Regions from separate parts of the Kitasatospora sp. NBC_01539 genome, predicted to be linked through region 2. Evidence: predicted binding sites of a transcription regulator. Region 2 holds the regulator's gene; the other holds the start of a gene.

Region 1 (7,618 bases), 1.0 Mb from region 2:
TGGAGTTGGCCACCGTCTCGCCGGCGGGGAGCGCGAGCGTGCGGACGGTGCCGGTGCGGTCGTCCGCGGTGCCGACCGTGCCGCCGCCGGTCGCGAACCACACCCGGCCCTGCCAGTCCGGGGAGATCCCGGTGACCGCGTCGCCGGACGGCAGCGCGGACGCCAGCGGCAGCGAGGAGTCGACGGAGAGCTGCCAGGCGCCGGTGGCGGTGCGGTGGTGCCCGACGCGCAGCAGGCTGCCCCCGCCGTCGACGGCGACCAGGCGGTCCCGGTCGTCGAGGTAGGCGTAGACGCCGCCGAGCAGCGAGCCCTTGGCGATCGGCAGCGACGCCAGCGAGTCACCCGTCGCCGGGTCGAGCAGGTGCACGGTCGGGGTGAGGCCGAAGATCGCGGTGCACAGGGCGACCGGGTAGCCGTCGGCACCCACCAGCACGGTCGGGCAGGCCGAGGCGAGCGCGGCCCGGTGCGAGGTCAGCGACCCGGCGGCGGGCCCCGGCAGCGGGGTCGCGTCGGAGGATCCGGTGTCGCCGTGCATGGTGGCGGTGCCGTCGGGGCCCGCGTACGGGTTGTGCGGGGGCAGCGGGCCGAAGGCCTCCGCGCCGGCGGCGGGGGCCGCCGGGGCGAGGGCGAGCAGCACGGCGGCGGCGAGGGCGGGCAGCGCGAGGCGCATGGGGTTGTCCCGTCGGGTGAGGTGGGCAAGGGAGGACCGCGCGGCGGTGCTCACACCCGGACGTGCTCCCGGCCTCGGCCGGGCGGGGACACCGCGCTCAGAGGGCGCGGTGACAGATCGCGGAGCACGCGTACGCCAGGTCGACGTCGAGTCGACGGCTCAGGTACGCGTGGCGATGCATGGGGCCAGCGTGGCGTGCTGACGGTCCGTCGCACAAGAGTCGTCTCACCTTCCGGGCACGCCCGTGGGGCCGCGGGCGGCTCCTCCGCCGCCCGCGGCCCCACGACCCCCGCCGCTACGCGGCGGCCGCGGCCACCGGTACCTCGGCCGGCTCCAGGGCCAGCGCCAGCACCTCCCGCACGTCGGCGACCGGGTGCACGGCCAGCCGCTCCAGCACCTCGGCCGGCACGTCGTCCAGGTCGGCCTCGTTGCGCTTGGGAATGATCACCGTGGTGATCCCGGCCCGGTCGGCGGCGAGCAGCTTCTGCTTCACCCCGCCGATCGGCAGCACCCGCCCGGTCAGCGACACCTCGCCCGTCATCGCCACGTCGGTGCGCACCTTGCGGCCGGAGAGCAGCGAGGCGAGCGCGGTCGTCATGGTGACGCCGGCGCTCGGCCCGTCCTTGGGGACGGCCCCGGCGGGCACGTGCAGGTGGATGCCGCGCTCCCGCAGTCCGGTGACGGGCAGTTCCAGCTCGGCGCCGCGCGAGCGGAGGTAGGAGAGCGCGATGTGCGCGGACTCCTTCATCACGTCGCCCAGCTGCCCGGTCAGGGTCAGCCCGGTCGAGCCGGTCTCGGCGTCCGCCAGCGAGGCCTCGATGTAGAGGACGTCGCCGCCGGCGCCGGTGACGGCGAGGCCGGTGGCCACGCCCGGCACCGCGGTACGCCGCTCCGCTGGCTCCTGCGCGGACTCCGGGGTGTGGTGCGGCCGCCCGATGAGCGCCCGCAGGTCGTCGGCGCCGATCGCGACGGGCAGCTCCCGCTCGCCGAGCTCGCTCTGTGCCGCGACCTTCCGCAGGATGCGGGCGATCGAGCGCTCCAGGGTGCGCACGCCCGCCTCGCGGGTGTACTCGCCGGCCAGCCGGCGCAGCGCGCCCTCGTCGAGGGCGACCTCGTCCGCCTTCAGCCCGGCCTTCTCCAGCTGGCGGGGCAGCAGGTGGTCGCGGGCGATGACGACCTTCTCGTCCTCGGTGTAACCGTCGAGGCGCACCAGCTCCATCCGGTCGAGCAGCGGCTCGGGGATGGCCTCCAGCACGTTGGCGGTGGCGAGGAAGACCACGTCGGAGAGGTCGAGCTCGACCTCCAGGTAGTGGTCGCGGAAGGTGTGGTTCTGCGCCGGGTCGAGCACCTCCAGCAGGGCGGCGGCCGGGTCGCCGCGGTAGTCGGAGCCGACCTTGTCGATCTCGTCGAGCAGGACGACCGGGTTCATCGAGCCGGCCTCCTTGATCGCGCGGACGATCCGGCCGGGCAGCGCGCCGACGTAGGTGCGCCGGTGGCCGCGGATCTCCGCCTCGTCGCGGACGCCGCCGAGCGCCACCCGGACGAAGGAGCGGCCCATGGCGCGGGCCACCGACTCGCCGAGCGAGGTCTTGCCGACGCCGGGCGGGCCCACCAGGGCCAGCACGGCTCCGCCGCGGCGGCCGCCGACGAGACCGAGCCCCCGGTCGGCGCGGCGCTTGCGGACGGCCAGGTACTCGACGATGCGGTCCTTCACGTCCGCCAGGCCCGCGTGGTCGGCGTCGAGCACGGCGCGGGCGCCGGCGATGTCGTACGCGTCCTCGGAGCGCTCGCTCCAGGGCAGCTCCAGCACGGTGTCCAGCCAGGTGCGGATCCACGAGCCCTCGGGCGACTGCTCGCTGGAGCGCTCCAGCTTGTCGACCTCCTTGAGGGCGGCCTCGCGGACCTTCTCCGGCAGGTCGGCCGCCTCCACCCGGGCCCGGTAGTCGTCCTCCTCGGAGGCCGTGCCGCCGTCGAGCTCGGCCAGCTCCTTGCGGACGGCCTCCAGCTGGCGGCGCAGCAGGAACTCCTTCTGCTGCTTGGCCACGCCCTCCTCGACGTCCTTGCGGATGGTGTCGTTGACCTCCTCCTCGGCGAGGTGGTCGCGCAGCAGCGTCAGCGCGTAGCCGAGGCGGGCGAGCTGGTCGGCCTCCAGGAGCACCTTGAGCTTCTGCTCGGCGGTGGCGAAGGGCGCGTAGCCGATGTTGTCGGCGAGTTCGCCGACGCCGTCGATCTGGGCGACGCGGTCGACGATCTGCCAGGCGCCGCGCTTGCGCAGCCACTCGGTGGAGAGCGCCTTGTACTCCTTGACCAGCTCGGCGGCGCGGCCCGCCACCGGGGTGCCGACGGAGGACTCGCGGAAGGGCGTGGTCTCGACCCAGAGCGCGGCGCCGGGGCCGGTGGTGCCGGCGCCGATGCGCACCCGGCGCACGGCGCGGACCAGCGCGGCGGGGTCGCCGTCGGCGAGGCGCCCGACCTGCTCGACGGTGGCCAGCGTGCCGACGGCGGCGTAGGAGCCGTCGAGCCTCGGCACCAGCAGCACCTGGGGCTTGGCGCCGGCGGCCCCGGCCGCCCGGGCGGCCTCGACGGCGGCGCGGACCTCGGCGTCGGAGAGGTCGAGCGGGACGACCATGCCGGGGAGCACGACCTCGTCGTCGAGCGGCAGCACGGGCAGGGTGAGCGGTGTGGACGTCGATGCCATGATCTCTCCCCAGTCAGTGAAGTTGAGCTGACCTGACTAAGGATTGGCGGGGCGCGATTGTTCCCCGGTCCGTGTTCGCCCTGGGCGATCGCCGGCGGCCCGGGGAGAGGTGCAGCTCAGGCGCGGGACGGGAGGGCCGGACGGCCCGCCGTCCGGGGCGGCCCGGGGCGGGCCCGGCGCCGCAGCGGCCGCCAGAGGGCGATGCCGACGAGGAGGGCGGCCGGGTGGCCGGTGACGGTCACCGGGTCCGCCCCGAGGAGGGACGACTGCCCGACGTACACGGCCGCGGCGGCCAGCACGGCCGCCCGGGCGCGCGGGCGGAGCAGCCCCGCGAGGGCCCCGAGGCAGGCGAGCACGCCGTAGCTGACGCCGATGTCGAGGGCGTCGAGGAGGTCGGGGGAGAGCCGGCCGGCGGCGACCGAGGCGAGCACGACGCCCTGGGAGAGCAGGGTGGCGCCGACGTGCCCGGCGGCGAACACCGCGGCGGTCGGGCCGGCGCCGACCCGGCGTTCGAGCGGGGCCACGGTCAGGGCGAAGGCCCAGAGGTAGGGGGTCCAGATCGGCCCGGCCACCCACAGGCCGCTGGCGAGCAGGGCGGGCGCGGGGTGGTGCAGGAGGTTGTGGACGTCCGTGCTGGAGAGCGCCTGCAGCCGGTGCACCCGTACGGGGTCGGCGAAGCGGGCGAGGAGCGTGGTGCCGAGCAGCAGGGCGAGGTACGCGACGGTGAAGGGGGTGCGGCGGGGGGTCGGCACCGCGTCGCGCAGCCGGACGGCCGGGTGCGGTCCGCGCGGGTCCGCCGGGTGGCCGGCGCCTGCCATGGGCCCTCCGTCCGCCGCCGGCGGACCGGCGCGCGAGGCCCTCGCAGCGGCGGTGAGGGCGCACGGGGATGCGCACGGACGGTGCCCGCGAGGACACCGGCGGTCCTTGTCGTGACCACGATACGTTCCCAGCCTGGGAGCCTGCTGGGGAAGAGCTGTGAAGGTTGCTTGAGCTTCGGCGACGTCCACGGCCCCCTTGGTCCGTACCTTCCCTCCGTTCACGGACGAGCATCGCTTCCGTAAGGACCGCAGCCGCGGTGAGGGGTCGTACAGCGCGTTCCGGCCGGGAAAATCGCCCGGTAAGGTATCGCCCCGTGCCCGGTCCCGGACGGGAACCGGCACGGCCGTGGCCCGGATCCACCCGAGCCATCTGCCGGAACGCCCACGGTGTCCGTACTCTGCGTGGAGTGCGGGCCGGGTGTGCGAGCCACACGGCGCATCCACGCCGCGCGGGAAGCCGTCGGCGGAACGGCGCCCTGCGGGACACGGCAGGCCGGGCACAAGCCCACGACGGAACAAGACGACTACGACGCGGCGCCCGCCACCCCCACAGGTGGCCGGCCCGCAGCCCTGGGGGCGGTGGCGTGACCGTGACAGAAATTCAGCAGGAGACCGGCAGCAGCCAGGTCGGTACGCAGCGGCGGGTGCTGGTGGTGGAGGACGAGCCCACCATCGCCGAGTCCATCGCGGCCAGGCTGGGCGCGGAGGGCTTCAAGGTCGCCGTGGCCCACGACGGCCCCGGCGCGGTGGACGGGTTCCACACCTGGCAGCCCGACCTCGTGGTGCTCGACATCATGCTGCCCGGCTTCGACGGCCTGGAGGTGTGCCGCCGGATCCAGGCGCAGCGCCCGGTGCCCGTCCTGATGCTCACCGCCCGCGACGACGAGACCGACCTGCTGGTCGGCCTGGGCGTCGGCGCGGACGACTACATGACCAAGCCGTTCTCGATGCGCGAGCTGGCCGCCCGCGTCAACGTGCTGCTGCGCCGCGTGGAGCGCGCCCAGCAGGCCGCGAGGACGCCGGCCCTCGGCTCGCTGCGCTTCGGCGAGCTGGAGATCGACCACGTGCAGCGCCGGGTGCGGCTCGGCTCGGGCGACGTCCACCTGACGCCGACCGAGTTCGATCTGCTGGCCTGCCTCGCCGCGCAGCCGCGCGCGGTGCTCACCCGCGAGCAGCTGCTCGCGGAGGTCTGGGACTGGACGGACGCCTCGGGCACCCGCACGGTCGACAGCCACGTCAAGGCGCTCCGCCGGAAGATCGGCGCGAGCTGGATCCGCACGGTGCACGGCGTCGGGTACGCCCTGGAGGCACCGCTCTCCTAGCTGTTCTCCGACGGCGTCGCGCCGAGGGCTGGGCCGCCGGGGGGCCCACGCTCTCGTCCCGCGGGGTACCGACACCCAGGGACACCATGACCTTTCCGCAGCAACGCAACAAGGACGCCGCCGCGCGTCCGCGCCCCGGCCTGGCCGGCCGGGCCGCCCGCCGGGTGTGGGCCGACATGCGCCCGTTCGACCCGGTGCGATCGATCAAGGGCAAGCTCGCCCTGCTGGTGATCGTGTCCGTCTTCCTGGCGACCGGCATGGTGGTCGTCGCGATCCGCTCCGAGACGCAGATCCGGATCATCATGATCTTCTCGATGATCGCGTCGCTGCTCTTCATGCAGTTCCTCGCGCACGGGCTGACCGCCCCGCTGCGCGCGATGACCGCCGCCGCGAGCGCCATGGCCCGCGGTGACTACAGCACCCGGGTCGACACCGCCTCCCGGGACGAGATCGGCGAGCTCGCCGACTCGTTCAACCGCATGGCCGCCGACCTGGAGGCCGCCGACCGGCACCGGCGCGAGCTGATCGCCAACGTCTCGCACGAGCTGCGCACGCCCATCGCCGCCCTCCGGGCCGTCCTGGAGAACGTCGTCGACGGCGTCGTGCAGCCCGAGCCGAGGACGCTGGGCGCCGCGCTGGAGCAGACCGAGCGGCTCGGGCGGCTGATCACCCACCTGCTGGACCTCTCCAAGCTCGACGGCGGGGTCGTGCCGCTCGACAGCCGCCCCTTCGAGGTGCGGCCGTTCCTGGACGGCGTGCTGCGCGGGGTCACCGTCGACGGCGCCACCGCCGGCGGCGCGTACGGGCGGCGCGGCGACGTGCGACTGAGCCTGGACGTCGATCCGCCGGGCCTGACGGCCGTCGCCGACGAGGAGCGCCTGCACCAGGTGGTGGCCAACCTCGTCGACAACGCCTGCAAGCACTCGCCGGCCGGCGGCACCGTGACGGTGCGTGCCCGGGCCGGCGAGGGGCACGGCGGGCTGCGGCTGCAGGTCGAGGACCAGGGGCCGGGCATCCCGGTCCAGGACCGCGAGCGGGTGTTCGAGCGCTTCGGGCGCAGCGGCACCGCGACGGCCCAGGGTCCGGGCAGCGACGGCGGCACCGGCCTGGGCCTGGCCATCGCCCGCTGGGCGGTCGACCTGCACGGCGGCGAGATCCGGGTGGCCGAGGCCGCGCCGGGCTGCCGGATCGAGGTCTCGCTGCCGGGTGAGTCGCCCATAGCGGTGTAGTTGTCACACAACCGGTACATACCGGGGCCGGTCCCGCTCGGGGCCGGCCCCGGAGTCCGTATTGTCAGGTTTTCAGGTGATAATGATGGTGAGCGAAGGTGTCAGGTTCCCTGCCTGCGCGGTTTTGTAACGCGCACAATCGGCCCAAAATCGGCCGGTCACTGTGATCTGGGCGACGCCTGGCCTCGGAGGACTGCGCGATCACTGGTCGGAGGCGTAGCCTTAATCCCCGCTGTCCACCATCCAAAAAGGAAGCGGAAGAGGGCGGTTGCCCCGATGTCGCCACACCCTGAAACCCCCAGCTCGGCAAGTACCACTGGCTTCGGCCCCAACGAGTGGCTCGTCGACGAGATCTACCAGCAGTACCTCCAGGACCCGAGTTCCGTAGACCGGGCCTGGTGGGACTTTTTCGCCGACTACAAGCCCGGTACCGAGGTGACTCCAGTGACCCAGGCCGCAACCCAGGTCGGCTCCGCGCCGACCACCGTTGCAGCTCCTGCCGCTCCTGCCGTCGAGGCGGCGCCCGCCCCCGCTGCACCGGCCGCGCCGGTCCAGCCGGCGCCTGCGCCACTCGCCGCAGCCCCTGCCGCACCGCCCGCGCCGAAGGCCGCCGCTCCGGCGGCCGCCGCCGCTCCGGCCGCGCAGGGTCCCGAGCTCGTCCAGCTGCGCGGCCCGTCCAAGGCGGTCGCGACCAACATGGACGCCTCGCTGGAGGTGCCGACAGCGACGTCGGTGCGTGCCGTCCCGGCCAAGCTGCTGATCGACAACCGCATCGTCATCAACAACCACCTGCAGCGCGCCCGCGGCGGCAAGGTGTCCTTCACCCACCTGATCGGTTACGCCCTGGTCCAGGCCATCAAGGCCTCCCCGGGCATGAACCA
Region 2 (7,618 bases):
ACGACGGTGCCCTGCCCCGGCCCCAGCCCTCACCCGGGGGAGGCCTCCAGGTCGTCGGGCGGGAGCAGATCCGCCAGCAGATCGTCCGGCTCGCCAACGACTGCCGGGACGAGATCCTCACCGCGCAGCCCGGTCCCCGGCCGGCCGAGACGCTCGCCCAGGCGCTCCGGGTGGAGCGGCCCGTCCTGGAGCGCGGCTGCCGCATGCGCACGCTCTACCAGCCCTCGGCGCTGACCGAGCCGGCGGCCGTCGCGTACGCCACGGCCGTCACGGCCCTCGGGGCCCGTGCCAGGGTCCTCGACGCGCCGTTCCAGCGGATGCTCGCCTTCGACCGCAGCACGGCCGTCATCTCGGCCGCCGAGGACCACGGCGCGGCGGTCGTCGTCACGGACGTCGCGGTGGTCTCCTACCTGGTCGCCGTGTTCGAGCGCGACTGGGCCGGCGCCGACGTCGTCCAGTGGGCCGACCTCGGCCGCCCGCACCGCGGCTCCCCCGCGGCGGGCGAGCGGGTCGGCCGCCTGCTGGCGCAGGGCCTCACACAGCGCGCCGTCGCCACCCGCCTCGGGCTGAGCGAGCGCACCGTGGCCGGCCACATCTCCCAGCTCCGCGAGCGCTACGGCGCCCGGACGCTGTTCCAGCTCGGCTGGCTGATGCGCGGGAGCCGCCGTGACTGACCCCGCCGGTGCCGTCCCCGCCGAATTCACCGCCGGACGCGGTGCGTGGATTCACGCAATCCACGCGGTGGAGCGGCCGATTCCGAATTCCGGAGGCCGGGAAACGGCTTTTCCCGCGGCCGGAGGACGTTTTTCGGCGGCCATTGCCGGAGATTCCGTGGAAACCGCGGTGCCGGGCGCGGCCGTGGCGCCCGGCACCGGCAGCCCCGGATCCGTGCGGCCGCCGCACGCAGGGGGGCGGCGATGAGCGGCCCGCCGCTGGACGAGTCGCTGGCCCCGATGCCGGACGAAGCCGAGCAGGCGCTGTACCTCCGGCTGCTCTCCGACGGCGGACGGCTCCCGGCCGACGCCGTCCCGGCCGACGACCGGGCCGTGCTCGACCGGCTCGTCCGCGTCGGCCTGGTCACCCGCACCGACGACTCCTACGCCGCCGTCAGCCCGCGCGCCCTGAGCGGCCGCCTCAGCGCCGAACTCCGTTCGCAGGCCACCCGGCTCCTGGTCCGCGCGGAGAGCCTGCCGGACCTGCTCGGCGGCCTCACCCAGGCGTACGACACCGCGCTGCCCGCCCCGGCCTCGGCCGGACCGGTGGAGGTGCTGCACGACCGCACGGAGATCCAGCACCGCATCGCCCGGCTGCTGTCGGAGAGCCGGCACGAGATGCTGACCGCGCAGCCCGACCCGCGGCCGGAGGCCGGCCTGCGCCTCGCCCTTCAGCAGGACCTGCCGTTCCTGCGGCGCGGCGGCGACATCCGCACGCTGTACCGGGGCACCGCCCTCGACGAGCCCGGCACCGTGGCCTACGCCGCGGAGGTCACCCGGCACGGCGGCCAGGTGAGGATCCTCGACGAGCCGTTCCGCCGGATGCTCGTCTTCGACCGGCACACCGCCGTCATCCAGGCGGGCCCGGACCGCTTCAGCGCGGCGTTCGTCAGCGAGCCGGCGATGGTCGACCACCTGGTCTCCTCCTTCGAGCGCGACTGGCGGCACGCGGAGGCGGTGGGCTGGGCGGAGCCCGGTCCGGCCGACCGGGTGCCCGAGCGTATCGGCCGCCTGTTGGCGCAGGGCCTGACGCAGCGTTCCGTGGCGACCCGTCTCGGGCTGAGCGAGCGCACCGTCGCGGCCCACATCTCGCGCCTGCGCGACCGGTACGGCGCCCGCACGCTGTTCCAGCTGGGCTGGCTGATGCGCGGGGGCCCGCGCGGCTGAGGGGCGCCGGCCCGGTGCTCCCGGCCTCCCGGCCTCCCGGACGGAGGGGGGCGCCGCCGCTCGCCCGGGGGCTGGACCGGCGGACGGCCGCGGGGCCGGCCCGGGCCGCGCTGGACCGGCGGGCGAGGGCGTGCGGGCGACGGCGGGCGTGCGGGCTGTGGCGGGCGGACGGGTGGCGGGGTACATCTCACGCCTTCGGGAGATGTACGGCGCCGACACGCTCTTCCGGCTCGGCCGGTGGTCGCGAGGGAACGGGGGTGATCCCACGCGGGGTGATCCGGTGTCAGCCGGTGGCGATCTCCGAGGACCAGAAGCCGAACGAGTCACCGCTCGACTGCCGGGGCATCGGGAACTGCTCGCCGGGAGCCGTCCAGAAGCCCTCGCGCAGCGACAGGGCCATGCCCGCCCAGTCCAGCGCGGTCTCCACGGTGTGCTGCAGGGCGTCCTGCGACCAGGTGTCGTCGAAGACGAGCGGCAGCACGGGTGCGACCTGCTCGATCGTCGCGATCAGCGGGTTGTGGGTGATCGCCTCGTCGACGAGCAGCACGATCGGCTTCCGCAGCGCCGACGCCCAGCCGAGTTCGAGGCTCACGCCCGCCGACAGCGGCGCGCCGATGTAGGCGAAGACCAGGTCCGAGGTCTGCAGCGCGCGGAAGTCGGACGGCACGCGCGGCTCGGGGGACCGGCCGGCCACCGTCCAGGCGTCGCTGTGGTGGGCGCTGTACACGGCCGCGCCGCTGCGGAGGAGGGTGCTCCGCAGCGTCGTGAGGCGGGTGCGGCTGGCCATGGTGACGACGCTGTCGGCCGGTCCGGTCAGTCGCATCAGCGGCGCGGCCAGGAAGACCCGTGCACGTCGGCCCTCGGGGGATTGGGCGGTGCGATGGCGCAGGTAGGGCTCACTCATGACGACTCCGGGGGAAAGGCCGACCGAAGGAGCATCGGGATCTCTGTGGGCGGCGGGGATCTTTGCTGGTAGATCGGGTCATTCGTGCATTGCGGAGCGCGGTGCCGAATTCTTGAAGGTGCACCGGCAAGTGTGGTGTTCGAGCCGATACCCATTGCGAGCAAACTGATCGTCTACCGCTGCGACGGCCTGCGTCCACAGCTTCGAGGTGTCATCTGGCTGCCTGGCAGGGAGATGACGCACTTCCGCCAGCGGCGCGATCGTGACACGCGAGTGCTATATACGGCATCATGTGGACGATTGTGCGAGTCGAAGTGATTTGTTCGCCCGTATCGAGAGCTCACAGACAGGGAGTGGTTGCATGTCCCGCGTGCGCCGTTTCGTTCGTATCACGGTCGTGGCGCTGGCTGTTGGCGCTGCCGCACTGATCGGCGTCAGCACGTCCTCGCCGGCGGATCCGCCGGCAGTCGCCACGGTGACGGCCTTCGACACTTCGTGGTCCTGAGCTCAGGAGCTGCGATGTCGTCCACGGGGGAGTGCCGTCCGGAGTCCGGTAGCGCCGGCGCCTGACGGTCCGTCCGTGACAGTGGTCACACGAGATCGTCAGGCGCCGGCGGCGGGTCCATGGTGGTGCGGGCCAGCACGTAGCCGAGCTGGAAGAGCGACTCGACGTTGTGCTCCTCGCGCATCTCGGCGATGTGGCGGGCCAGGGTGCGCTCGCTGATGCCGAGCTTCCGGGCGATCACCCGGTGGTTCGTGCCCTTGAGCAGAAGATCGATGATGGCCTGGCGGAGGCCGGAGACCACCTCCTGGGGAACGGCGTTCGAGCCGTCGAAGTCCAGGCCGCGGTTCCAGTTCCGTTCGAAGACCTCGTCGATGAGGTAGTTGACCACTGCCTCGTCATGGACGAAGGCCGCCACGTTGAGGTCCCCGGCGACCGGGATGACCGCCGTGCGCCGGTCGATGACGATCAGCCGCGTGTAGGAGTCGTCCAGCGTGCGGACGCGTGCCCCGCCACTGGTGATCGCCGCGACGAACTCCCTGCTGGGCGCGTGGTAGCGGGTGCTCGGGTGGTAGAGCAGGCGGAGCTTCACGCCGCGGCGCAGTGCCTCCAGGTCGCGGTCGATGACGCCGGCGAGGGCGTCCGGAGGGCGCGGGCCGCCCGGCTGGGCGGTGAGGATCTCCGTCGCGCAGCCCGCCACGAGTTGTTCCAATTGCTGATTGATCAGAACTTTTCCGCGTACGTACTGGATGGTCCCGCCGACCTGTTCCGGCGTGTTGAACGCCTCGGCCAGTTCCTGCAGGTCCGACGGAAGGGCGATCGCCCGGGTCAGCAGGTCGAGCGCCCGGCGCTGCCACGCGGCGCTCAGCGACGCCGAGAGGCGCTGGGGATCGACGGCTATCAGGAGGGTGGAGTCGTCGGTGTCGGGCACGAGGAGCCCGATCTCCTGCAGTTCCTTCAGCGGGGCGGAGTCGGTCGCCGTGCCGTCCGAGGCCGGCAGCCGGCCGCCGCAGCCGATGATCGCGCGGTACAGCACGCGTGCCTCGTCGGAGAGCACGCCGGGGCCGCCGGAGGTGACGCCGGACTCGGCTGTCTCACTCATGTGCGGCTCCCGGGGCGGACTGGACTCGGCGTGACCCTGTGGTCGGCGGTGTCGTACAGCCGCCGGTTGCGATTTTAGGCCGTGACAAGCACCCTGCGGCTGTTGTTTACACCCGGTCTCCCGGTGGATTCACCCCGCACTCTCTCACCAACGCCGAGCCGCCGGCACCCCCCTGTCGGAGGGAACCGGCGGCTGCGCGCGGCGGGCGGTCGCGGTTGCGGCCGGTCAGCGCTTCGGGCGCCAGACGACCAGGGCGCTCGACTGCTGCACCTGCTGGTAGGGAACGAGGTCGCGGCGGTAGGAGGCGTGCACGGCGGCCTCCCGTTGCTGGAGGGCGGAGGCGGCGCCGTCGAGGGCGTCGGCCAGCTCGGAGATCCGCGACTGGAGGGCGGCGACCTGGTTCTCCAGCTCGATGATCCGCTTGATGCCGGCGAGGTTGATGCCCTCGTCCTGGGAGAGCCGCTGCACCTCGCGGAGCTGCTGGATGTCCCGGGCGGAGTACCGCCGGCCGCGGCCCGCGGTGCGGTCCGGGCAGACCAGGCCGAGCCGGTCGTACTGCCGCAGGGTCTGCGGGTGCAGGCCGGAGAGTTCGGCGGCGACCGAGATGACGTAGACGGGCGTGTCCTCGGTCAGGACGTAGTGCGGCGCCGGGGCGGTGCGCGCGGCGGACGGCCGGCGGCCGGGGCCGCCGGGGAGTCCTTCGCCGATGCCCGGGCCGATCGGGCTGTCAGGGGTCGTCGTCATCTGGTCACGCTCCCTCCGCCGCCTCGAAGAGGGCGGCTCGCGGGTCGTCGGAGGCGGTGGCCTCGCGGTACTGCTCCAGTGCGGTCAGCGCGTCGCCGGTGACGTGCTTGGGGACGACGACCTCGACGGTGACCAGGAGGTCGCCGCGGGTCCCGTCCTTGCGGGTGGCGCCCTTGCCCCGGGCCCGGAGGGTGAGGCCGTTGGCGCTGCCGGACGGCAGCTTCAGTCGCACCGCCGGGCCGTTGAGGGTCGGGACCTCGATGGTCCCGCCGAGGGCGGCTTCGGGGAAGGTCACCGGCACGGTCACGGTGAGGTTGTCGGCCTTCCGGCCGAACACCGGGTGGTCGTCGACGTGCACGCTGACGTAGAGGTCGCCCGGCTGGCCGCCGCGCTCGCCCTGGGCGCCCTTGCCCTTGAGACGGATCCGCTGGCCGTCCTGGACGCCCGCGGGGATGCGCACCTGCATGGTGCGGGCGGACGAGGCGCGGCCGCTGCCGTGGCACACGGTGCACGGGTCGTCGACGAGCATGCCGCGGCCCTTGCAGTCGCGGCAGGGCTCGGACAGCGCGAACGCGCCCTGGCCCCGGCTGACGGTGCCCGCGCCGACGCAGGTCGGGCAGACCCGCGGGGTGGTGCCGGCCTTGGCGCCGGTGCCCGCGCAGGTGCGGCACGGGGCCTGGCTGGTCATCCGCAGGGGCACGGTGGCGCCGTCGACGGCCTCGACGAACGCCAGCGTCACCTCGGTCTCGACGTCGGCGCCGCGCCGCGGCTGGGCCTGCCGGCCGCCGCGGTTGAACAGCCCGCCGAAGACGTCGCCGAGGCCTCCCCCGCCGCCCCCGCCCCCGCCGCCGGACCCGGCGAAGAGGTCGCCGAAGTCGAAGTTGTAGTTGCCGCCGCCGTTCGGGCCGCCGGACCGGAAACCGCCGGTGCCGAAGAGGCTGCGGGCCTCGTCGTACTCCTTGCGGCGCTTCTCGTCCGAGAGCACGTCGTACGCCTCGGAGATGTCCTTGAACCGCTCCTCGGCCTTCGCGTCACCCTTGTTGGCGTCGGGGTGGAACTCGCGGGCGAGCTTGCGGTAGGTCTTCTTGATCTCTGCGGGTGTGGCGTCCTTGGGCACGCCGAGGACCTTGTAGTAGTCCTTCTCCACGTAGTCCTTGGTGCTCATGGCTGCCGCCACCTCCCGAAATGTGTCCAAACGGCGCTGCGGAGTCGTACCCGACGACGTCGGTGGTACGACTCCGCAGCGCACAGATTGTCAGCTGTCCGCCGCGCCGTCACCCTTGTCGGACTCCGCCTTGTCGGCGGCGTCCGGGGCGGACGTGGTCTGGGTGCCCGGCTGGGGCTCCGCGACGGCGACCATCGCCGGGCGGATGATCCGCTCGCCGATCCGGTAACCCGGCTGCAGGATCTGCACACAGGTGTCCTCGGTGACGTCCGAGGAGTAACTGTGCATCAGCGCCTCGTGCAGGGTCGGGTCGAAGGGCTCGCCCTCCTTGCCGAACTGCTGCAGGCCCAGCTTGGCGACCACCGTCTCCAGGTTGTCGGAGACGGACTTGAAGCCGCCCGTCACCTCACCGTGGTCGCGGGCGCGGCCGATGTCGTCCAGCACCGGGATCAGCGCCTCCAGGATGTTGGAGACGGCGATCTCGCGGACCGTCAGACGGTCGCGCTCGACCCGCTTGCGGTAGTTCTGGTACTCCGCCTGCAGACGCTGCAGGTCGGCGGTGCGCTCGCTCGCCTCACGCTTGGCGGCGGCGAGCTCGTCGGCGCCGGACCCGGCGACGGCTTCCTCGGCGGCCTTGAGAACGGCCTCCTCGGCGGCGGAGTCGTCGCCGGGCTTGCCGCCCTGCGGCTTCTCCGTCATGCGGCACCGCCCTTGGGCTTCTCGTCGTCGATGATCTCCGCGTCGACCACGTCGTCGTCCTTGGCGCCCGCGTCGGCACCCGCACCGGCCGCACCCGCGGCGTCGGCCTGCGCGTACAGCGCGGCGCCGAGCTTCTGGGCGGTGGTGGAGACCTTCTCGGTGGCCTCGCGGATCGTGGCGATGTCCTCGCCCTTCAGCGCTTCCTTGAGCTCGCCGATCGCGGTCTCGACCTCGGTCTTGACGTCGGCGGGGAGCTTGTCGGAGTTGTCCGCGATGAACTTCTCGGTCGAGTAGACGAGCTGCTCGCCCTGGTTGCGGGTCTCCACGGCCTCGCGGCGCTTGGTGTCCTCCTCCGCGTACTGCTCGGCCTCGCGGCGCATGCGGTCGACCTCGTCCTTCGGCAGCGAGGAGCCGCCGGTGACGGTCATCCGCTGCTCCTTGCCGGTGCCGAGGTCCTTCGCGCCGACGTGCATGATGCCGTTGGCGTCGATGTCGAAGGTGACCTCGATCTGCGGCAGGCCGCGGGGGGCCGGCGGGAGACCGGTCAGCTCGAACATGCCGAGCTTCTTGTTGTACGCCGCGATCTCGCGCTCGCCCTGGTAGACCTGGATCTGCACGGACG

The links. The regulator HspR, encoded in region 2, represses chaperone genes until heat shock. The targets are predictions, from matches to a motif close to TTGAGNNNNNNNNNCTCAA.
Region 1: a site for HspR is predicted at 3,391-3,409, ahead of lon (endopeptidase La). Genes of this name have one in related genera too.

What each region holds. Positions count from the first base shown of each region.
Region 1 covers NZ_CP109390.1:3,542,371-3,549,988, forward strand. The annotation lists gene OG335_RS15030 (hypothetical protein) at 1-670, opposite strand, end outside; gene lon (endopeptidase La) at 966-3,368, opposite strand; gene OG335_RS15040 (rhomboid-like protein) at 3,485-4,186, opposite strand; gene OG335_RS15045 (response regulator transcription factor) at 4,777-5,508, shown strand; gene OG335_RS15050 (ATP-binding protein) at 5,595-6,737, shown strand; gene OG335_RS15055 (multifunctional oxoglutarate decarboxylase/oxoglutarate dehydrogenase thiamine pyrophosphate-binding subunit/dihydrolipoyllysine-residue succinyltransferase subunit) at 7,014-7,618, shown strand, end outside.
Region 2 covers NZ_CP109390.1:4,554,831-4,562,448, forward strand. The annotation lists gene OG335_RS19650 (LuxR C-terminal-related transcriptional regulator) at 1-674, shown strand, start outside; gene OG335_RS19655 (LuxR C-terminal-related transcriptional regulator) at 918-1,880, shown strand; gene OG335_RS19660 (hypothetical protein) at 2,164-2,784, opposite strand; gene OG335_RS19665 (helix-turn-helix domain-containing protein) at 3,375-4,388, opposite strand; gene OG335_RS19670 (heat shock protein transcriptional repressor HspR) at 4,614-5,132, opposite strand; gene dnaJ (molecular chaperone DnaJ) at 5,137-6,297, opposite strand; gene grpE (nucleotide exchange factor GrpE) at 6,388-6,996, opposite strand; gene dnaK (molecular chaperone DnaK) at 6,993-7,618, opposite strand, start outside.